DNA from 4 places in the Streptomyces sp. NPDC090083 genome. Region 1 is predicted to be linked to each of the others. Evidence: riboswitches for the same ligand, from Rfam matches in the RefSeq annotation. Region 1 holds a riboswitch; each other region holds the start of a gene.

Region 1 (5,468 bases):
TTGTGGTTGTAGGCGTCCGCCCCGGCCTCGCGCAGCCGGTCGGCCTGGCCGTCGGAGAGCAGACCGAGGCAGGCGCACACCTCGACGCCCTCGTTCTGGTCCTTGATCGCCTTGATGGTGCCCGCGACCCGGTCCACGTCCCGGTCCGTCGGGCCCCGGCCGGAGGCCACCAGGCAGACCCGCTTGGCGCCACCCGCCACACCGGCCGCCGCGGCCTTCGAGGCGTCGTCGGGTTTCAGCCAGGTGTACTTCAGGATGTCGGCCTTCGAGCCGAGCCGCTGCGAGCAGTACGAGCAGTCCTCGGGGCACAGGCCGGACTTGAGGTTGACGAGGTAGTTGAGCTTCACCCGTCGGCCGAACCAGTGCCGGCGCACCTTTCCGGCCGCGGCCACGACATCCAGCAGGTCGTCGTCCGAGGTGGAGAGGACGGCGAGAGCTTCCGCGCGGGTCGGCAGCTCGCGCCGAAGCCCCTTGTCCACGAGCGTGTTCAGCAGGTCCATGAGGCCCGATCCTGTCCTACGGGACCGCCCGCGGCCAAGGAGAGAATGCACAAGACATGAAGCTGGCGGTGTGGGTATCACCACACCAAGGGCGGCCGGTCGTCCGATTAGTGTCTGTGCACTGCCTACAAAAGCCCCGGAGGAACCATGGCGTTCGGCTGGATCGACGAGCAGGCGGAGCGGCGCCGCCGCGCCGGGCTCGTCCGGACCCTGCGGCCCCGTCCCGCCGACTCACCGCTCCTGGACCTCGCGAGCAACGACTACCTGGGCCTGGCCCACCATCCCGAGGTCGTCGAGGGGGCCGCCGACGCGGCACGGACCTGGGGCGGCGGATCGACCGGCTCGCGACTCGTCACCGGCACGACCGAGCTGCACACCCGACTGGAACGCGACCTGGCCGAGTTCACCGGCTTCGAGGCCGCCCTCGTCTTCTCCTCCGGCTACGCCGCCAACCTCGCGGCCGTCACCACGCTCGCCCCGCACGGCTCGCTGATCGTCTCCGACGCCGGCAACCATGCCTCCCTCATCGACGGCTGCCGGCTGGCGCGGGGCACCACCCAGGTCGTCGGCCACGCCGATCCGGACGGGGTGCGCAAGGCGCTGCGGACGCACGAGGGGCAGGCCGTCGTCGTGTCCGACTCGGTGTTCTCCGTGGACGGGGACGCGGCGCCGGTGGGCGCGCTCGCCGAGGCGTGCCGGGAGTTCGGCGCGGGGCTGCTGCTCGACGACGCGCACGGGCTCGGGGTACTGGGCGACGGCGGACGCGGTGCGCCGTACGCGGCGGGGCTCGCGGGCGACGAGGACGTGGTCGTGACGGTCACGCTGTCCAAGTCGCTGGGCAGCCAGGGCGGTGCCGTGCTCGGGCCCGCGCGCGTGATCGACCATCTGGTCAACGCGGCGCGGACGTTCATCTTCGACACGGGCCTCGCGCCGGCGGCGGCCGGTGCGGCGCTCGCGGCGCTGACGCTGCTGCGGCGCGAGCCCGAGCGGGCTGCCCGGGCGCGCGCCGTGGCGGGTGATCTGCACACGCGGCTGACCGCGGCGGGCCTGGAAGCGGTGCGTCCGGACGCCGCCGTGGTCTCGGTGCGTGCGCCGTCCCCGGAGGCGGCCGTGCGGTGGGCGGCCGACTGCCGTACGGCAGGGCTGGCCGTGGGCTGCTTCCGTCCTCCTTCCGTGCCCGACGGCATCTCACGGCTCAGGCTGACCGCCCGAGCGGACCTCTCCGGGGCCGAGATCGAACGCGCTGTACGGGTGATCGGCGGGACGCGACCATGAGTCGGCGTGACACGGCCGTGCGCCGCTGACGGGCGGACAGATCAGTGGAACGCGGTGAGGAACCCCGTCCAGCTCTCGGGGGAGAACAGCAGGGCGGGTCCTTGCGGGTCCTTCGAGTCGCGTACGGCGAGCAGCCCCGCGCGGAGGCCTGAGCGCGGACGGGCCGCCTCGACGCAGTTGTTCGCTCCCGTGCTGTAGCTGCTGCGCAGCCACCGCACGCCGGACAGTTCAGAACTGGAAGGTACGTTCCGAGGCAGTGCAGACATGGTGCCTCCTTACGCGCCGTCACCTATCCCGGCGATGTAATCCGACGAATCCTCGGGCGAAAGGGCGTGGAACTGAAGGGTGCTGAAGGCCTCGCTGTAGGCCTCTAGGTCTTCTTTCCGTTCGAGGTAGAGGCTACTCGTCAAGTGGTCGAGAACAACCACGTCCAGATCAGAAGTGCTCGGAAAGGAGAAGATAACGAAAGGCCCGGTGATGCCGATGTGCGCCCCCGCGGCGAACGGCAGTACCTGGAGCCGGACTTGGGGCAGCCGCGCCGCCTCCACCAGCCGGTCCAGCTGACGCGCCATCACTCCGGGACCGCCCACCTCCCGGCGCAGCACCGCCTCGTCCAGGACCACGCTCAGCTCCAGCGGCGGATCCGCGCGCAGCACGTCCTGCCTGGCCAGCCGCACCTGCACCAGCGCGTCGAGCCGCTCGGGGCCGTCGTTGTCGGGGCCTCCCACGGCGGCCCGGGTCACCGCGCGGGCGTACTCCGGCGTCTGCAGCAGGCCGGGGACCACCGAGGTCTCCAGGGTGCGGAGCGTGCAGGCCTGTGACTCCAGACTGATGAAGTCCCGGTAGGCGGGCGGCAGTACACCCCGGTAGGCGTGCCACCAGTGGTGCCGGCCGCCGCCCTCCTCGGAGCCCGCGAGGACGAGGAGCATGTCCCGAAGCTGTGGGTCGGCGACCTGATAGGCGTCCAGAAGTAACCTGACGTCAGGCGGTTTCACGCCACTGGCTCCGGTCTCGATCCGGCTCACCTTCGACTGGTGCCAGCCGACGAGCCGGGCCGCCTCTCCGCTGGTGAGCCCCGCCTCCGCACGCAACGCGCGCAGTTCGGCGCCCAGTTTCCGGCGCCGCACCGCGGGACCGTACTGCATGGGTTTCTCCTTACTCCTTCCGAGCCGCCCAAATACGGTCTGGGGTCGCAGAGTTCACCGCTTCGAGCGACAGATATATGCATATCTTGGTGGATCGGCACCGTTACCGCCGAGGTAATGGCAGTCTGGCGAAGAAGCACCAGTCCGGGACCGTACTCGAACCATCCGCGCTGTGACGGACATCGGTCCCGCGGGAAAGGGACGACCGCGCCATGGCAGACCATCTGGAAGCATCCGTCACTCTGCCGAGCGATCCGGCCTCGGTGTCCGCCGCCCGCACCTACGTCGTCGGAACCCTGGCCGAATGGGGACTGCCTGCGGACACGGAGGCCGCCGACACCATCCGTCTCATCGTGTCGGAACTCGCCACCAACGCCGTCCAGCACACCTTCGGCCAGTCACCCACCTTCACGGTGGACATCGAGCTGGAGCGTGACGAACAGCTGCGCATCGGGGTCACCGACAGCCATCCCCGCTTCCCTAAACGACTGCCGGCCGCCGTCCAGCAGGACAACGGCCGGGGCATGGTGATCATCCGCTGGCTGACCGCGGAGTGCGGCGGCAAACTCTCCGTCCGGCCCACCCGGGAGGGCGGCAAGACCGTCTCCGTCGAGGTGCCCTGGACCGTACCGGCCCGGCCGGTGGGCGCCGCGGGCCAGCAGGAGCCGTAGGACCGCTCCCGGAACGCTGCGGACGCCCGAGGGGGTGGCGGACCGTCAGGTGGCCGCCACCCCCTCGGGAGACTCGGCGCGGGTCAGCTGACCCGGCCGTACCAGACGCTCTTGGTCCAGATCTTCTGCAGCCGCACCACGTCCCCGGTCTTCGGGGCGTGCCAGATCTTTCCCTTCCCGGCGTAGATGCCGACGTGGTAGACGCTGGAGCCCGAGTGGAAGAACACGAGATCCCCGGCCTTGCGGCTCTTGGCCGAGATGTGGTGGGTCTTGTTGTACTGCTGGGCAGCCGTACGAGGCAGCTTCTTGCCCGCCTTCTTGTACGAGTACAACGTGAGCCCGGAGCAGTCGAAGCGGCCCGGTCCGGTGGCCCCGTACCTGTACGGAGCGCCCTTCTTGGACGCCGCGACCTGGAGTGCCTTCGTCGCGGGTGTCGCGGCCGCTGCGTCGGATGCGACGCCCGGTATCACGACGGAACCGCCCACGGCGGCGATGGCGAAGGCCGAGGCCGTACCGGCCCTGACCATCAGCGACGGGACACGATTGAGCGCAGTCATGCGCAACCCTTCGTCAGCCGCCTGTGAAGGATGACCTGTCGGATTCGGGCTGGCGAAGTTGCCCGGCCGCTGACGCGGCTTCACCCCAAGGGCTGCTCGACCCGGTCATGGCGTGACCGTCCCGGCGACCCGTCGTGCTTGGGTCCTCCACTCCTGCCGATGCAATCCTGTCGACCTGTCATCCGGGCGGCGGCAGGACTCGGCGTCCGCCCGGATCGCCCCGCCGCTGCGGCGGGGTCTTGTCGTCAGACAGGGATCTTCACCTATGCATGTCCGAAAATCCCAACGGAACCGGGTATTTGTGGGGTTACTCACCACTCACCCGTTCGGGTGGACACCCCCGTGTTCGATCGGGTGTCGAGCGGCACGCACCCCTCGGACCAGCACCGGAACCCGTCAGGGAGCCCTCGGACCACGCGTGTTGCGCAACCCGGGAGGCCTCGCGGACGGAGGAGCGCCTACGCCGATCGGGGGTACGCCGTTCGGCTCGTTTCGCCTCCGCCCCGCACGGCTCCGCGTCCCTCAACTGTCGGAGGGTACGGGGATCGTGACGCGCGCCGTACGACGCTCCCCGTCCAGCACGCGCAGCGCACGGGCCAGTGTGGGGGCGTGCAGCTCGGCCTCGCCCCGCTGGTGCATCAGCGCCAGCGCGTCCCGCAGCTCGGCGGCCTTCGCCACGAGCGCCTGAGCGGCCCTCAGACCACGGTACGTGTCACCGTCGCGCGCCGGGTTGATCCGGCCCAGCAGGTCGGCCACATCCAGATAACGGTCGATCAACTCGCCCTCGGCACGCGTCAGTGCGGGCAACGGCGGCAGCTCCGGCGGCAGCATCGTCGGCTCACTCCCCGCCCGGCTCGGTGAGCGAGGTCGTGCGGGGGGCCACGATCCGGTCCACCAGTCCGTATTCCAGGGCCTGTCGGGCATCCAGGGTGCGTTCCCGCTCGATGTCGGCGCTGACCTGCTCCACCGTCCGGCCCGTGTGCAGGGCGAGCAGGGATTCGAGGCGGGACCGGGTGCGCGCCAACTCCGCCGCCTGGAGGGCGAGATCACTCGCCTGACCCTGGACCGGCTCCGGCAGCGAGGGCTGGTGGATCACCACCCGCGCACCCGGCAGTGCCGACCGCTTGCCCGGTGTGCCCGCCGCCAGCAGCACCGCCGCGGAGGAGCCGGCCCGGCCGAGGCAGACCGTCTCCACGTCGCAGCTGACGAACCGCAGGGTGTCGTAGATCGCCGACATCGCGGTGAACGATCCCCCGGGCGAGTTGATGTACAGCGCGATGTCCCGGTCGGGCGCCTGGTACTCGAGGTGCATGAGCTGGG
Region 2 (5,468 bases), on a different contig from region 1:
CCCAACCGGCCGAGCGGATCGGCGGGTTCGAGATCGCGGCCCGCTACGAGGCGGCGCAGGAGGGCGCGTTCATCGGCGGCGACCTGTACGCGGTGCAGGACACCCCGCACGGCGTACGGCTGGTCGTCGGCGACGTGCGGGGCAAGGGCATGGGCGCGGTCGCCGCCGTCGCCGTGGTCATCGGGGCGTTCCGGGAGGCCGCCGAGCAGGAGGCGACCCTGGAGGCGGTCGCGCAGCGGCTGGAGCGGGCGCTCGCGCGGGAGGGCACCCGGCGCGACGGGCTCGACGCGTTCGAGGGGTTCACCACGGCCATCCTCGCCGAACTCCCGCACGGCGACGGCGTCGTACGGATCGTCGACCGGGGGCACCCGCCGCCGCTGCTCCTCCACGTGGACGGCACCGTCGGCACGTTGCAGGTCCGGGAGCCCGCACTGCCCCTGGGGATGGGCGAGTTGGGGGTGTGGCCCGACCGTGCCGAGGAGTTCGCGTTCCCGGGCGGGGCCACCCTCCTCGTGCACACCGACGGGCTGTCCGAGGCGCGGGACTCCCGAGGGGACTTCTACGACCCGGCGGCACGGCTGGCCGGGCGGACCTTCCGGAGCCCCGAGGCGCTGCTCGGCATCCTCGCCAGGGAGGTGCGGCGGTACTCCGGGGGCTGGATGACGGACGACATGGCGATGATCGCCGTACGGCATCCCCGGTCCCGTCACCAGGTGTGACCGGGCGGGAGCCCTCCGCATAACAACTGACATACCGTCAATAGCTGTGGGAATTCTGAGACTTGGCCAACTCGCCCGTTTTTCGCCGGTGGTGGGCCGTTCGTCCAGCAAGGAAAGGTTAATGATCAAGCCGAACAGCTTGGAAACGGGTGCCCGTGTCTATTAACGTTCGATAACGCAGCGCGGTCGTCCCGGCCGTCACAAGAGACGGCTCCGTGCGCACGCGCCGAATCCCGCAAGGGAACCGGGGAACCACCACTTGGGGTGAATCGCTCGTCGACCGTCGTGGAGACACGTCCGGTTTACGCGCGTAGGAGACCTTCCTGCTCCGAACCCGTCAGCTAACCCGGTAGGCGAGAAGGAAGGAAAGGAGCACGCCCACGTGGCGTCAAACCAGGCTGCCCCTGAAGCCCCTGTCGTCTACGGCGGTTACCGCCCCGACGAGGGCCCCTGGGAGGAGTGGAATCCCAGCGCGGAGACCGTCTCCCCCAACCGCGGCAAGCACCGTGTCGCGAAGCAGCGTGGTGGCGGAGGATTCGCCCGCAGCTCCACCGTCCTGGGCGTCGGTGTCATAGCCGCCGTCAGCGCGGGCGGCATGGCCAGCGCCAACACCGGCAAGCCGCCGGTCTCCATCTCCCTGCCCGACCTGCCCTCGGTGGGCCACCTGCTCGACGACTCGTCCAGCAGCACCCCCAAGGGTTCCGCGACCGCGCTCAGCAGCGTCGGCGTGACCACCACCGAGACCGCCAAGGGCACCTCGGACGCGGGCGAACTGCTCCGCAACCGGATCATGGCCCAGGCCGAGTCGCAGCAGGTGCAGGTCGACGGCCGCTCGCAGGCCGCCGCCGAGGCCGCCGTCGCCAAGCAGAACGTCGACGCCGCGGCCAAGGCCGAGCAGGCCGCCGCCAAGCAGGCCGCCGCGGCGAAGCAGGCCGCGGAGGACGCCGCCGAGAAGAAGGCCGAGGCCGCGAAGCTCGCCGCGCTGGCCAAGCAGTACACGCTGCCGGTCGCCTCGTACACGATCACCGGGACCTTCGGCCAGGCCGGCTCGATGTGGTCCTCCGGGTACCACACGGGTCTCGACTTCGCCGCGCCCACCGGCACGCTGATCAAGGCCATCCACAGTGGCACGATCACCGAGGCGGGCTGGGCCGGGTCCTACGGGTACCGCACGATCCTCACCCTCGACGACGGCACCGAGCTGTGGTTCTGCCACCAGTCCTCGATCAACGTCAGCGTCGGGCAGAAGGTCTCCACCGGCGAGGTCATCGGCCGCGTGGGCGCCACCGGCAACGTCACCGGGCCGCACCTCCACCTGGAGGTGCACGTCAACGGTGCAGCGACCGCGAGCGACCCGGCGCCCTGGCTGCGCAGCAAGGGCCTCAACCCCTGACCGGCCCCTGAATCGACACCGTCCGCCCGCGTCGTGCCGGAATATCCGGTTCCGGCGCGGGCGTTGACGTCGAGCATGACTTCTCTTCGCAAGCTGGGCCGGTCCGACCTGGAGATCTTCCCGCTGAACCTCGGCGGCAACGTGTTCGGCTGGACCGCCGACGAGGCGGCCTCCTTCGCCGTGCTCGACGCCTACACGGCCGCCGGAGGCAACTTCGTCGACACCGCCGACTCGTACACGGCGTGGATCGAGGGCAACAAGGGCGGTGAGTCCGAGACCGTCATCGGCAAGTGGCTCAAGGCCCGCGGCAACCGCTCCGACGTCGTCATCGCCACCAAGGTCAGCCAGCACCCCGAGTACCCGGGCCTGTCCGCCGCCAACATCAAGGCCGCGGCCGACGCCTCGCTGCGCCGCCTGGGCACCGACTACATCGACCTGTACTACCCGCACTTCGACAAGGAGGAGGTGCCGGTCGAGGAGATCGTCGGCGCGCTCGACGACCTGGTGAAGGCGGGCAAGGTGCGGCACATCGCCGCCTCCAACATCTCGCCCGAGCGCCTCCAGGCCGCCCTCGACTTCTCCGACCGCGAGGGCCTGGCACGCTACGTCGCCGTCCAGCCCCACTACAACCTCGTCTCCCGCGACACCTACGAGGGCGAACTCCGGGACGTCGCTGCACGCGGCGGACTGTCGGCCCTCCCGTACTTCTCGCTGGCGGCCGGCTTCCTCACCGGCAAGTACCGGGCCGGTACGACGGTCGACAGCCCGCGGGCCGGACGCGCCGCGCAGTACCTCGCGTCGGAGCGCGGCCAGCAGGTGCTGACCGCCCTCGACGAGGTCGCCCAGGCGCACGACGCCCCGGTCGCCACCGTGGCCCTCGCCTGGCTCGCCGCGCAGCCCACGGTCGCGGCCCCGATCGCCTCCGCCCGCACGGTCGAACAGCTCCCCGCGCTGCTCGGCGCGGCCGAACTGACGCTGACGGAACCGGAGATCGCCCGCCTCACGCAGGCATCGGCGTAACCGCCCCTGGAGCTACGACCGGTACGGGTTGTACAGGGCGGTCCCGTACGACCCGTACACCGGCGGCCACGGCGGTACCAGCACCGGTACCGGGGGCGCCGTGCGGCGGGCCGCGTAGTCCAGGGCGGGACGCGCCACCTCCCGGCGCAGCCACAGCTCGTGCAGCAACTCCCTTTCCCGTACGGCGAAATCGGGGCCGACGCGGCCCCGGCGCGCCCGGTGCCGCAGAAACGCCAGGGTGGTCGCGCGGGCCTCGTACCGGGCCACCGAGCGGGCCGCCTGGCGGCCGAGGTGGTGGTGGGCGTACGCGCGGGCCAGCCGGCGGGCCTTCATCGAGCCGAGCACGAAGGGTTCGGACGGGGGCAGCCAGCCCGCGTGCACATAGACGGGCAACTCCTCGCGCACACTGCGGAGTTCACGCTGCCGGGTCCACACCGCGAGCCAGGTCAGCAGGCCGAACACGGGCACCATGAAGAGGCCGTAGACCTCGAAGAAGCCGTACTGGCCGAACGTCGAGGAGCCGTTCCAGACCGCGTGCATGCCCATCGCGAGGAGGAGGCCGGTCAGCGCGGCCAGCACGCGGCGGACGGGGCGGCGGCCGGGGGAGAGGGCGGCGATGCCGAAGCCGATGCCGGTGAGCACCGTGAACAGGGGGTGCGCGAAGGGGGACATGACGATGCGCACGAAGAAGGTCGCCGCGGTGACGGAGGTGAAGCCGCTGTCGCCGGTGAGCTGGTCGGTGCCGAAGGCGGTGCCCAGGTAGAGGATGTTCTCGGTGAACGCGAAGCCGGTGGCGGTGACCCCGGCGATCACCATCCCGTCGACGATCCCGGTGAAGTCCCGTCTGCGGAACAGGAAGACGAGCAGGACGGCCGCCGCCTTCGCGGACTCCTCCACGATCGGTGCTATCACCGTCGCGCCGAGGGTGTCCGCGCTCGTCGGGTCCGCGGTGTTCGTCGCTATCCATCTGGTCGCGAAGCTGTTGGCGACGATGGCGATGAGCGCCGCGGCGCAGGCGCCCCACGCGAAGGAGAAGAGCAGGGTGCGCCAGGGCCCGGGGTCGACCAGGTCCAGCCAGCGGAAGGCGCCGAGGAGCAGGGGCACGGGCAGTACGGCGAGCCCGAGACCCACCAGGAACCCCTCCGTACCGGTCTGTTGGCGGACCAGCGCCAGGATGACGAGCCCGGAGAGGGTGAGCAGGGTGATCAGCGCGACGTGCCGGACCCAGTTCCGCTGCCACCAGGGGCCGCGCGGCACGGGGGCGGGGCGGCCGGGGTGTGGGGGGAGGGGCACAAACGTGGCCACGGCATCGACCCTAACGAGGTAAGGGCACGGCCCGCGATGGAGCCTGGCGTCAGCGCTGGTCGTCGTGGGGTACGCGACGGAAGACCAGATCGTTCACGACATGTCCCTTGTCCAGTCCCTGGCCCTCGAAACGGGTCAGCGGCCGGAAGTCCGGACGGGGCGCAAAACCGCCGTCGGGTTGGCTGTTCTCGAAGTCCGGGTGCGCGTCGAGCACGTCGAGCATCTGCTCCGCGTACGGCTCCCAGTCCGTCGCGCAGTGCACGGTGGCCCCCGGCTTCAGGCGGGTCGCGGCGAGGGTGAGGAACTCCGGCTGGATCAGGCGGCGCTTGTGGTGGCGCTTCTTGGGCCACGGGTCCGGGAAGTACACGCGCAGGCCGTCGAGGGAGTCCGGGGCGAGCATCTCGCGGAGCAGGATGATCGCGTCGCCGTTCGCGACCCGGATGTTGGTGAGGCCGTGGTGGTCGGCCAGGCCCAGGAGGTTGCCCTGGCCCGGGGTGTGGACGTCGGCGGCGAGGATGTTCGTCGCGGGGGCGTCGGCCGCCATCTGGGCGGTGGCCTCGCCCATGCCGAAGCCGATCTCCAGCATGACCGGGTTGTCGTTTCCGAACAGCTCGGGGAGGTCGAGGGTGCGGTGGCCGTCGATGTCCAGGCCCCACGTGTGCCACAGGCGTTCCAGGGCGTCGGCCTGGCCGGTGGTCACGCGGCTTCTGCGGGGCTGGAAGCTTCGGATGCGTCGCTCGTAGTGGGAGCCGGCGGGGTCCGGCGCGGGGCCGCCGGGGAAACGGGGTTCGCCCTTGGGGCGGGTGCGCGGCGCCGGCTGGGCGGGGGTGTTGGGGGTGTCAGACACAATGCGGTGATTTTACTGGGGTCGCGCGGGGGCGTGTGCGTGGCTGGTGCTGTGGGGCGGGTGCGAGCCTGCCGGGGCTGGTCGCGCAGTTCCTCGCGCCCCTTGGGCGGGTGGTCCGGGCCGGGGGTGGAGGGGCGGAGGGGCTCTAGCCGGGTTGGAGTTCCGGGTGGAGGGCTGCCAGGGC
Region 3 (5,468 bases), on a different contig from region 1:
GCGCATGTCGCGTCCGCGCCAGGGCACCGAGGAGACCGTCGAGAAGATCGACTCGGCGTCCGTCCGCGCCTTCTACGAGCGGCACGTCCGCCCCGCGACGGCCACCGCCGTGGTCGTCGGCGACCTCACCGGCATCGACCTGGACGCGCTGCTCGACGACACCCTGGGGTCGTGGACGGGCTCCTCCGCGCAGCCGCGCCCCGTGCCGGCGGTGACCGCCGACGACACCGGGCGGGTCGTGATCGTGCACCGTCCCGGCGCCGTCCAGACGCAGCTGCTCATCGGCCGCGTCGGAGCCGACCGGCACGACCGGCTGTGGCCCGCCCAGGTGCTCGGCACGTACTGCCTCGGCGGCACCCTCACCTCCCGCCTGGACCGCGTCCTGCGCGAGGAGAAGGGCTACACCTACGGTGTGCGGGCGTTCGGCCAGGTGCTGCGTTCGGCGCCCGACGGCACCGGCGCCGCGATGCTCGCCATCAGCGGCTCCGTGGACACCCCGAACACCGGTCCCGCGCTGGAGGACCTGTGGACGGTGCTGCGCACCCTCGCCGAGGGGGGTCTCACCGACGCCGAGCGCGACGTCGCCGTGCAGAACCTCGTCGGGGTGGCGCCGCTCAAGTTCGAGACCGCCGCGGCCGTCGCGAGCACGCTGGCCGACCAGGTCGAGCAGCACCTGCCCGACGACTACCAGTCGACGCTGTACCGGCAGCTCGCCGCGACCGGCACGGTGGAGGCCACCGCGGCGGTCGTGAACGCCTTCCCGGTGGACCGTCTGGTGACGGTCCTGGTCGGCGACGCGGAGCAGATCAAGGCGCCCGTGGAGGCGCTCGGCATCGGCGAAGTGACCGTCGTCCCGGCGGAGTAGACACCCCGTAGCGGGCCGGCGAGCGGCACGCGCGTGTGGGGGCCCTGGCGACTGAAGAGTCACCAGGGCCCCCTATTGTCCGAATTGGGGGAGAGGTTGCCTGTCTGCCCTGTGGCGTGTGCAACAAAAACCGTGATCCGTTTGGGGATTGAAAGTGGCCCCCCTTAGCGTCGGTCCGGCTGTCCGTCAGGCACCGCGCCGCACTCGCGGCACCGGACAGTCATCGCCGAGTCCCCGTACGGCGCGAGCCAGGGGAGCCGGGGACCCATGTCCCTGGGGTGAATCGGACGCCCGTGAAGGGGGTCCGTAGGAGACCTTCCTGCTCCGAACCCGTCAGCTAACCCGGTAGGCGAGAAGGAAGGAAAGGACCAGCCACTCCATGGCGTTCACGCGCGCCACCGGGAAGCACCGCCGCCCGGGCAGGACCCATCGCACCACCGTGCGCGTCGCGAGCGTCGCGGCCCTCACCACCACCGGCGTCGTCGGCACCCTCGCGAGCGCCCCGGCGTTCGCCTCGGAGCCCGCCGCCGAACAGACCGGGCTCACCCCCGTCATCGCCATCGGCGACTCCGTGGCCGAGAAGATCGACGCCCAGGCCGCCGCCCAGCAGCAGGCAGCCGCCGAGGCGCAGGCCAAGGAGGACGCCCGGCTCCGGGCCGCCGCTCAGGCCAAGGCGGAGCACGAGGCCAAGGAGCGCGCCGCCCGCGCCGCCGAGCGCAAGAGGCTCAACGCCTTCGTCGCCCCGGTCACCGGCTCGTACGTCTCCACCGGCTACAAGACCGGCGGTTCCCTCTGGTCCTCCGGCGCCCACACCGGGGTCGACTTCCATGCCTCGACCGGCACCAGCGTCCACGCGGTCGGCTCCGGCACGGTCGTCGAGGCCGGCTGGGGCGGCTCGTACGGCAATCAAGTGGTGATCAAGATGGCCGACGGCATGTACACCATGTACGGCCACCTGTCGTCCATCGGTGTCTCCGTCGGCCAGAGCGTCACCCCGGGCCAGCAGATAGGCCTCTCCGGGGCGACCGGCAACGTCACCGGACCGCACCTCCACTTCGAGGCCCGCACCACCGCCGAGTACGGCTCGGACGTCGACCCCGTCGCCTACCTCCGCAAGCACGGCGTCGACGTCTGACGACACGGCACCGCACTTCCCGAAGCCCTGGCCCGCCCGGCCGGGGCTTTCGGCGTTTCCGGAGCCCTCCTGTCCAAAAAATATGCATGGATTCCGGCCCTCCATCGGAAATTCCCGCTCACTGCAATAGAGTCACCGAACACACGTCAATCGTCGACGTTTCACGGGGATTAAGGCGGAGGTCGGACATGCGTATTCCGGCGCACTCGGTATGCACGGCGATCCGGGACGACATCGTCGCCGGTGTCCACGAGCGCGGCAGCCGGCTCACGGAGGAACTCCTCGCGCGCCGGTACGGGGTCTCGCGCGTTCCCGTCCGGGAGGCCCTGCGCACGCTGGAGGCCGAGGGGTTCGTGGTGACCCGGCGGCACGCGGGCGCGTGCGTCGCGGAGCCGACCCAGCAGGAGGCCGCCGACCTGCTGGAGATGCGGATGCTGCTGGAGCCGCTCGGCGCCTCACGGGCCGCGCAGCGGCGCACTGAGGCCCACCTCAAGGTGCTGCGCGGCCTCGTCAGGCTGGGGCAGGAGCGGGCCAGGCGGGGCAACAGCGAGGATCTGCGCTCCCTGGGCAGCTGGTTCCACGAGACGCTGTCCCAGGCCTCCGGGAGCCCTGCGCTGACCTCGATGCTGACCCAGCTGCGGCACAAGATCGCCTGGATGTACGTGGTGGACGCCCCGGCCAACCCCGCTGAGTCCTGGGCCGAGCACGGTGCCATCGTGGACGCCGTGGCCCGCGGCGACGCCGAGCGCGCCCGGGCGATCACCGCCCTGCACACCGAGCGCGCGGGCACCGCGCACCGGCTGCGCTTTCCCGGCGGGGCGAACGCCGCGAACCCTGCGAACACCGCGGGCGCCACGGACCGTGTGAGGACTTCGCAACCTCCCGTAAACATGTCGGGTCTGCGGCATTAACACGGGCACCGTATACAAAGAGGGGTCAATTCGCGGGGGATTATTCAAGCTGCCCGCACATGGAAATGCGAAGGGCTCGCCCGGTAATTCGGACGAGCCCTTCGAGGTTGTGGCGCATCGGGTTTTTGGCCAAAAGCGCCGCGCCCCTCAATGGGGTGACGCTCAGACGGTCTCGGGGAGTTCCTCGAGGCCTTCCGCGACCAGCTTCGCGAGGCGGTCGAGGGCCGCGTCCGCGCCCTCGGCGTCCGACGCGAGGACGATCTCCTCGCCGCCCTGGGCGCCGAGGCCCAGGACCGCGAGCATGGAGGCCGCGTTGACGGGGTTGCCGTCGGCCTTGGCGATCGTCACGGGGATACCCGAGGCCGTGGTGGCCCGGACGAAGATGGAGGCGGGGCGGGCGTGAAGGCCCTCCGCCCAGCCGACGTTGACGCGGCGCTCAGCCATGTGATGCTGCCCTTCAGAGTCTCAGGGTTGTCTAGACCAGTTTCCCACACGTGAAGCGAGCCCGGACCGGTCCGCAGGACCGCCCGGAACGGGGTGTCGGACCGCGGCCTCGGCCCCACTCCCCGCGCGCTGTTGTTCCCCACAGACTGCCTCGCGCCGTTGTCGGACGCGAGCCGTACGCTGGGCCCCATGCAGACCTCGTCGGACCGGCACGAGTACCCCGCCCACTGGGAAGCCGACGTGGTGCTGCGCGACGGGGGTACCGCGCGCATCAGGCCCATCACCGTCGACGACGCCGATCGCCTGGTCAGCTTCTACGAGCAGGTCTCCGACGAGTCGAAGTACTACCGCTTCTTCGCGCCGTATCCCCGCCTGTCCGCCAAGGACGTCCACCGCTTCACGCACCACGACTTCGTGGACCGGGTGGGACTCGCGGCCACCGTCGGCGGCGAGTTCATCGCCACCGTACGCTATGACCGCATTAGTGCCGACGGGCGAGCCGCCTCCGCCCCGGCCGACGAGGCCGAGGTCGCCTTCCTCGTGCAGGACGCCCACCAGGGGAGGGGCGTCGCGTCCGCCCTCCTGGAGCACATCGCGGCCGTCGCCCGCGAGCGCGGCATCCGCCGCTTCGCCGCCGAGGTGCTGCCCGCCAACAACAAGATGATCAAGGTGTTCACGGACGCCGGCTACACCCAGAAGCGCAGCTTCGAGGACGGTGTCGTCCGCCTGGAGTTCGACCTCGAACCCACCGACCGGTCCCTCGCCGTGCAGCGCGCGCGGGAACAGCGCGCCGAAGCGCGGTCCGTACGACGGCTGTTGGTGCCCGGCTCGGTCGCGGTCGTCGGTGTCGGCCGTTCCCCCGGAGGGGTGGGCCGCAGCGTTCTCGACAACATCAGGGACGCCGGTTTCACCGGTGGCCTGTACGCCGTGAACAAGGCGTTCCCCGAGGAGTGGAAGGACCTCGACGGCGTGCCGGCCCACCGCTCGGTGCGCGACATCGAAGGCCCCGTGGACCTCGCGGTCGTCGCCGTACCGGTCGAGCATGTCCCCGAAGTCGTCACCGAATGCGGAGAACACGGGGTGCAGGGGCTCGTCGTGGTCACCGCCGGGTACGCCGAGAGCGGCCCCGAGGGACGCGAGCGGCAGCGCGAACTCGTACGCCACGCGCGCACGTACGGCATGCGCATCATCGGACCGAACGCCTTCGGGGTCATCAACACCGCGGCCGGCGTACGGCTGAACGCCTCCCTCGCCCCCCAGATGCCGCGCCCCGGACGCATCGGCCTGTTCGCCCAGTCCGGTGCCATCGGCATCGCCCTGCTGTCCCGACTGCACCGGCGCGGCGGCGGGGTCACCGGAGTCACCGGCGTCTCCACGTTCGTGTCGTCGGGCAACCGCGCGGACGTCTCCGGAAACGACGTCCTCCAGTACTGGTTCGACGACCCCGACACCGACGTCGCGCTCATGTACCTGGAGTCCATCGGCAACCCCCGCAAGTTCACCCGCCTGGCCCGGCGCACCGCGGCGGCGAAACCGCTGGTCGTCGTCCAGGGCGCCGGATCCGCCCCCCAGGGACACGCCGTACGGGCGACCCGGCTGCCGCACGCGACGGTGTCCGCGCTGCTCCGGCAGGCCGGCGTGATCCGCGTCGAGACCATCACCGAACTGGTCGACACCGGTCTGCTCCTGGCACGTCAGCCGCTGCCCGGCGGTCCGCGCGTGGCGATCGTCGGGAACTCCGAGTCCCTGGGACTGCTGACGTACGACGCGTGCCTCTCCGAGGGGCTGCGGCCGCTCGCCCCGCTGGACCTGACGACGGCGGCGACGGCCGGGGACTTCCACCGGGCGTTGTCGCAGGCGCTGGCCGACGAGGCGTGCGACGCCGTGGTGGTGACCGCGATACCCGCGGTGGGGGAGGGGCCGGCCGAGGACGCGGCGCTGGCGGAGGCACTGCGCTCCGCGGCGGCGGCCGTTCCCGGGAAGCCGGTGCTGGTGGTGCACGTGGAACTCGGGGGACTGGCCGAGGCGTTGTCCGCCGCGACGAGCACGGCACCCCAGGCCGCCCCCAGGGCGCCCGGCCCTGAGGACGGCGCCGACCGGCACCGCCCGGCGG
Region 4 (5,468 bases), on a different contig from region 1:
CGGCGGCGCGGCTCACCGGCGGGCACGTTCTCGACGATACGACATGAATTCCCCAGGCAATCAGTTGTCCACAGGCGTTGCCTCGCAGGCCCCGCGCCGTTGATGATGTTGGTGCTTGAGTGGACTTGTTCGAATCTGTGAGGGACTTGATGTTGGAGATCGCCGAGAACGGCCGTACATGGGTGCTGTCGGGCCCGACGAGCAGCTACGCCGTCCATCTCACCGAGCAGGACGAGCTGCTCCACCTGCACTGGGGCCCCTCGATCGCGCTGGCCGACGCCGAGGAGCTGGCGGCCCGCCCGCTGCCCGACGCCTCCTCCTTCGAGTCCCGGCTCGACGGCCGCGAGGAGTACCCCGTCGAGGGCGGCCCCCGCTTCGCCCGCCCCGCCCTCTCCGTGCGCACGCCCGAGCGACGCGGCACGGAGTGGGCCTTCGAGCGCCACGACACCGAGGGCGACGAACTGCGGCTGCGCTTCCGGGACGGCGGTCTCGTGATCACGCTGCACTACCGGACGCGCGGCGACGTCGTCGAGCGCTGGACGACCCTCGACAACGACGGCGCCGAGCCCCTGGAGCTGCTGCGCGCCGACTCCGCGACCTGGACGCTGCCCGAGCGCGAGGGCTGGCGGCTGTCGCAGCTGCACGGCCGGTGGGCCGCCGAGTCCCGGCTGGTGCGCTCCGACCTCACCTACGGGGAGAAGGTCATCGGCAGCCGCCGCGGCCACACCGGACACCAGCACCTGCCCTGGGTCGCCCTCGACACCGACGCGACCGAGGAGCGCGGCGAGGTCTACGGCTGCGCCCTCGGCTGGTCGGGGTCCTGGCGGCTCGCCGTGGCCCAACTCCCCGACGCGCGCGTGCAGATCACCGGCGGCGCCGGGTACGACGACTCCGGGCTGCTGCTCCTGGCGCCGGGGGAGTCGTTCACCACCCCGGTCTTCGCCGGCCTGTGGACCGACACCGGCCACGGCGGCGCCAGCCGCATCTGGCACGCGTACCAGCGGACGTACGTCATCCCGGACGCGGACCAGGACCGGCCGGTGCTCTACAACTCCTGGGAGGCCACCCAGTTCGACATCTCCGAGGACCAGCAGGAGGTGCTCGCGCGGCGGGCGGCGGCGATGGGTGTCGAGCTGTTCGTGGTCGACGACGGCTGGTTCGGCGCCCGCACCGGCGACCGCGCCGGGCTCGGCGACTGGACGCCCAACCCGGACCGCTTCCCCGCCGGCCTCAAGCCCCTCGCGGACCGCGTGCACGCCCTGGGCATGCAGTTCGGCATCTGGGTCGAGCCCGAGATGGTCAACGCGGACAGCGACCTGTACCGCGCACACCCCGACTGGGTGCAGTACCAGGAGGGGCGGAAGCGGACGGAGTTCCGCAACCAGCTCGTCCTGAACCTCGCGCGCGAGGACGTCCAGGAATACCTCTGGGAACAGCTCCACGGCCTGCTCTCCAGCGCCCCGATCGACTACGTGAAGTGGGACTTCAACCGCTGCTTCACCGACGCGGGCTGGCCGGGCGAGGGCTACCCGCAGCGCCTCTGGGTCGACCATGTGCGCGCCCTGTACGGCCTGTTGGACCGGTTGCGGGCGGCCCACCCGGGCGTCGCCTTCGAGTCCTGCTCGGGCGGCGGCGGCCGGATCGACCTCGGTGTCATGAGCCGCACGGACCAGGTGTGGACCTCGGACAACACCGACCCGCTGGACCGGCTCGCCATCCAGCACGGCTTCAGCCAGATCCACCCCGCGCGCGTGATGGCCGCCTGGGTCACCGACAGCCCCAACACCCAGCTCAACGGCCGCGTCAGCAGCCTGCGCTTCCGGTTCGTGAGCGCCATGGCCGGTGTGCTCGGCGTGGGCGGCGACCTCTCGGAGTGGACCGAGGAGGAGCTCGCCGAGGCCCGCCGCTGGGTGGACCTCTACAAGGAGATCCGGCCCCTGGTGCAGCACGGCGACCTCCACCGGCTCCGCCCGCCGACGGGCGGACTCAGCGCCGTGCAGTACGTCCGCGGCGACGAGACCGTCGTCCTCGCCCTCCTTCAGGCACAGCACTACGGCGAGCCCCTCCTGGCGCTCCGGCTGCGCGGGCTCGACCCGACGGCGTCGTACGAATGCCTCGAAACGGGCGAAGTCCACCGGGGTGCCGTGCTGTTGCACCACGGACTGCGGACCGGTCTGCGCGGTGACCTGGATGCGACGGTTCTCCGACTGCGTCGCATCTGATCCTTCTGTCCCAATTGCAGCCTTCGTTCCAACTCGCTCTGGAATAAAGGAACCTGGGGTTCGTGTACGTGAGCAGCGTCATATCCGTGACCGTGCGTCGTTAGTCATGTTCACGTAATTGACAAGCTTCCGCTGGGGAATTGAAGAGCGGAGTCCCGGGGGAATTCACGGAGGGTGACGGTGAATTCCTCCGGCGGATCACAAGAAACGCATATCCGTGGAACCTCCTGCTTGTCCCTTTGCGTCTTCCTCGCTTACGTTCGCCACCAATCCGGACGGACGCCCAGTCCTGCCGCCGACCGGACTTCGCATCCACTCACCCGTATGCGGCAGGAGCGGGGGACCCACAGGCAAGACGCCTGTTCCGGTCTCCGGAACGGGCTCGGGGTTAAGCCGCGTCCCGTGCGCGGCCGGGCATCTCCAGCCCGAACCCGACAGCTCACCTCGCAGGCGCCGGAGAGGAATTCGCCATGCCCGCGAAGGGTAAGCACCGCCGCCCGAAGCCCCAGCGCTTCACCCGCTCGATAGCCGTCGCCGGAACCGGCGGCGCGGCACTCGCCCTTCCGCTCATGGGTGCCACCGGCGCCCATGCGGCGACCACGACGTCCGCTCCGGAAAAGGCGGTTCAGTCCGTTCCGGCGGCCGAGAAGACGGCGGCCGAGAAGTCCACCTCCGCCAAGTCGGCGCGCGTCACGACGTATTCGGTGAAGTCGGGCGACTATCTCTCGAAGATCGCCGAGGAGCAGGACGTCACCGGCGGCTGGAAGAAGATCTACCGCGACAACCGCGAGGCCATCGGCGGCAACCCGTCGATGATCCACCCGGGCCTGAAGCTCTCCCTCGGCGAGAAGGCCACGACGAGCGGGACGGACACGGCCAAGTCGTCGACGCCGTCCGGCACTTCGTCGTCGTCCTCGTCTTCCTCGTCGTCCTCCGCTTCTTCCTCCTCGAAGGAGTCGTCGGCCACGCAGAGCTCCGACACCAGCACCTCCACCGGCTACGGCCTGCCCGTGGCCGGCGGCACCATCGGTACCGGCTACCGCGTCGCCGGCAGCATGTGGTCCAGCGGCTACCACACGGGCGTCGACTTCGTCGTCCCGACCGGCACCACCATCAAGGCGGTCGCCGCGGGCACGGTCGTCTCGGCGGCCTACGACGGCGCCTACGGCAACGAGGTCGTCATCCGCCACGCGGACGGCGAGTACTCGCAGTACGCCCACATGTCGCAGCTGTCCGTCTCGGCCGGCCAGACCGTCACCGAGGGCCAGCAGATCGGCCTCTCCGGCGCGACCGGCAACGTGACGGGACCGCACCTGCACTTCGAGATCCGGACCACGCCGTACTACGGCTCGGACGTGGACCCGGTCGCGTATCTCCGCTCGCACGGCGTCACCGTCGGCTGACATCGGGCCCGGCACGGGCACCCCACATCACCGAAGGCCGGACCCCGATCCCCGGGTCCGGCCTTCGGCGTATGGCAGTTCCGGCATCAACGCCCCTGGTCAGAGAGTTATTCCGACTTTGGACAACCCTTTACGAGTGGCTTATCTCACCGTCCGTCAACCCCTAAATACGATCGCGTAGGTCACAGGCGAGGGTGAATTATGGTTGCCGTGGCTAACGATTCGAAGAGTGACAGCAGAACAGTGATCGGGTCGTACGTGGCGGTGGGGGACAGCTTCACCGAAGGCGTCGGCGACCCCGGGCCCGACGGTGCGATGGTCGGCTGGGCCGACCGGTTCGCGGTACTGCTCGCGGATCGCCGGCCCGAGGGCGACTTCGCGTACACCAACCTCGCCGTGCGCGGGAAGCTGCTCGACCAGATCGTGGCCGACCAGCTCACCCGGGCCAAGGAGATCGGCCCCGACCTGGTCTCCTTCTGCGCCGGCGGCAACGACATCATCCGCCCCGGCACCGACCCGGACGAGGTCGCCGAGCGCTTCGAGCGCGCGGTCGCCGACCTCACCGGCGCCGTCGGCACCGTCATGGTGACGACCGGCTTCGACACCCGGGGCGTGCCCGTGCTCAAGCACCTGCGCGGCAAGATCGCCACCTACAACGGACATGTGCGCGCCATCGCCGACCGTTACGGCTGCCCGGTGCTCGACCTGTGGTCCCTGAAGACGATCCAGGACCGGCGAGCCTGGGACGGCGACCGGCTGCACCTCTCTCCCGAGGGGCACACGCGCGTGGCGCTCCGTGCCGGACAGGTCCTCGGCGTGGAGGTCCCGGCCGACCCGGACCAGCCCTGGCCCCCGCTGCCGCCGCGCGGCCCGCTCGACATCCGGCGCGACGACGTCCACTGGGCGCGCGAGTACCTGGTGCCGTGGATCGGACGCCGCCTGCGCGGCGAGTCCTCGGGCGACCACGCGGAGGCGAAGGGCGCGCTGTCTCCCGACGCCATCAAGATGCGGATCGAGGCGGTGGCCTGAGGCGAGGCCAGGGGAGAGGTCGATCAGGACGTCGTCAACGCGGCCCGGTCGAGCCCCAGTTCACGGGCGAGCGCCTCGTCGACCCACTCCAGGGCACGCGCCCGGGACACCGTTCCGGCGTACGCCGTCATCTGTACGGCGAGGCCGTCGAGGAGGGCCGTGAGGCGCAGCGCCGCACCGCTCGGGTCCGGGCAGTGGAACTCGCCCGCGGTCACCCCCTCGGCGACGACCTCGGCGAGGGCCCGCTTCCACTGCCGGTCGAGATCACGCGTGACGTCCAGGAGAGCGGGTTCGCGCAGCGCCGCCGCCCAGCCCTCTATCCACAGCCGCCACCCCTTGGCCTGCCCGGTCGGCGCGTACCAGCGCACCGCTGCCCGCAGCCGGCGCACCGCGGTCGTACGGCGGCCGAGGAGCTTGCGCAGATGCGCGAGGTCGTCCTCGGCGGCGAAGGCGAACGCGGCGGCGACCAGTTTCTCCTTGGTCGAGAAGTGATAGAGCACCAGCGCGTTGCTCACCCCGAGCGCAGAGGCCACGTCGGCGATCCTGACCGCCGCCACGCCCCGCTCCTCGATCTGCTCCACGGCGGCACGCAGCAACTCCGCCCGCCGCTCCGCCACGCCCAACCGCACTCTCGCCACGCGGTCACCCTAATCCGTCGCCCACTGGGGTATCGCCCCGTACGTCACCGGTACCAGCCGAACCGCTCCGCGATGACCGGCAGCCGGTCCGCGACGATCGCGTGCGCGGCGGCGCGCGGAGTCGTCCGGTCGGCCTCCGCGCGGGCCAGCATCAGGTCGATCAGGGCGCGCATCGA

What was found. A riboswitch is a leader RNA that binds a small molecule or an ion and turns the genes downstream of it on or off. The one in region 1 is predicted to bind cyclic di-AMP.
Positions count from the first base shown of each region.
Region 2: linked by a shared signal. The riboswitch ahead of ACIPTO_RS22070 (M23 family metallopeptidase) and the one ahead of ACIPTO_RS37635 (C40 family peptidase) in region 1 are both predicted to bind cyclic di-AMP.
Region 3: linked by a shared signal. The riboswitch ahead of ACIPTO_RS05230 (M23 family metallopeptidase) and the one ahead of ACIPTO_RS37635 (C40 family peptidase) in region 1 are both predicted to bind cyclic di-AMP.
Region 4: linked by a shared signal. The riboswitch ahead of ACIPTO_RS00910 (peptidoglycan DD-metalloendopeptidase family protein) and the one ahead of ACIPTO_RS37635 (C40 family peptidase) in region 1 are both predicted to bind cyclic di-AMP.

Region 1 is NZ_JBIVED010000015.1:71,712-77,179, reverse strand. It holds gene bioB (biotin synthase BioB) at 1-500, opposite strand, end outside; gene ACIPTO_RS37655 (8-amino-7-oxononanoate synthase) at 648-1,775, shown strand; gene ACIPTO_RS37650 (DUF397 domain-containing protein) at 1,817-2,041, opposite strand; gene ACIPTO_RS37645 (helix-turn-helix transcriptional regulator) at 2,051-2,920, opposite strand; gene ACIPTO_RS37640 (ATP-binding protein) at 3,133-3,591, shown strand; gene ACIPTO_RS37635 (C40 family peptidase) at 3,675-4,148, opposite strand; cyclic di-AMP (ydaO/yuaA leader) riboswitch at 4,152-4,331, opposite strand; gene ACIPTO_RS37630 (hypothetical protein) at 4,671-4,979, opposite strand; gene ACIPTO_RS37625 (ATP-dependent Clp protease proteolytic subunit) at 4,987-5,468, opposite strand, start outside.
Region 2 is NZ_JBIVED010000006.1:35,992-41,459, reverse strand. It holds gene ACIPTO_RS22075 (PP2C family protein-serine/threonine phosphatase) at 1-719, shown strand, start outside; cyclic di-AMP (ydaO/yuaA leader) riboswitch at 934-1,090, shown strand; gene ACIPTO_RS22070 (M23 family metallopeptidase) at 1,102-2,112, shown strand; gene ACIPTO_RS22065 (aldo/keto reductase) at 2,188-3,132, shown strand; gene ACIPTO_RS22060 (PrsW family intramembrane metalloprotease) at 3,145-4,437, opposite strand; gene trmB (tRNA (guanosine(46)-N7)-methyltransferase TrmB) at 4,487-5,284, opposite strand; gene lhgO (L-2-hydroxyglutarate oxidase) at 5,430-5,468, opposite strand, start outside.
Region 3 is NZ_JBIVED010000001.1:1,280,411-1,285,878, reverse strand. It holds gene ACIPTO_RS05235 (M16 family metallopeptidase) at 1-865, shown strand, start outside; cyclic di-AMP (ydaO/yuaA leader) riboswitch at 1,080-1,232, shown strand; gene ACIPTO_RS05230 (M23 family metallopeptidase) at 1,245-2,000, shown strand; gene ACIPTO_RS05225 (GntR family transcriptional regulator) at 2,189-2,911, shown strand; gene ACIPTO_RS05220 (HPr family phosphocarrier protein) at 3,074-3,355, opposite strand; gene ACIPTO_RS05215 (GNAT family N-acetyltransferase) at 3,545-5,468, shown strand, end outside.
Region 4 is NZ_JBIVED010000001.1:220,992-226,459, reverse strand. It holds gene ACIPTO_RS00915 (alpha-galactosidase) at 150-2,222, shown strand; cyclic di-AMP (ydaO/yuaA leader) riboswitch at 2,526-2,688, shown strand; gene ACIPTO_RS00910 (peptidoglycan DD-metalloendopeptidase family protein) at 2,693-3,625, shown strand; gene ACIPTO_RS00905 (SGNH/GDSL hydrolase family protein) at 3,869-4,654, shown strand; gene ACIPTO_RS00900 (TetR/AcrR family transcriptional regulator) at 4,678-5,292, opposite strand; gene ACIPTO_RS00895 (Glu/Leu/Phe/Val dehydrogenase dimerization domain-containing protein) at 5,337-5,468, opposite strand, start outside.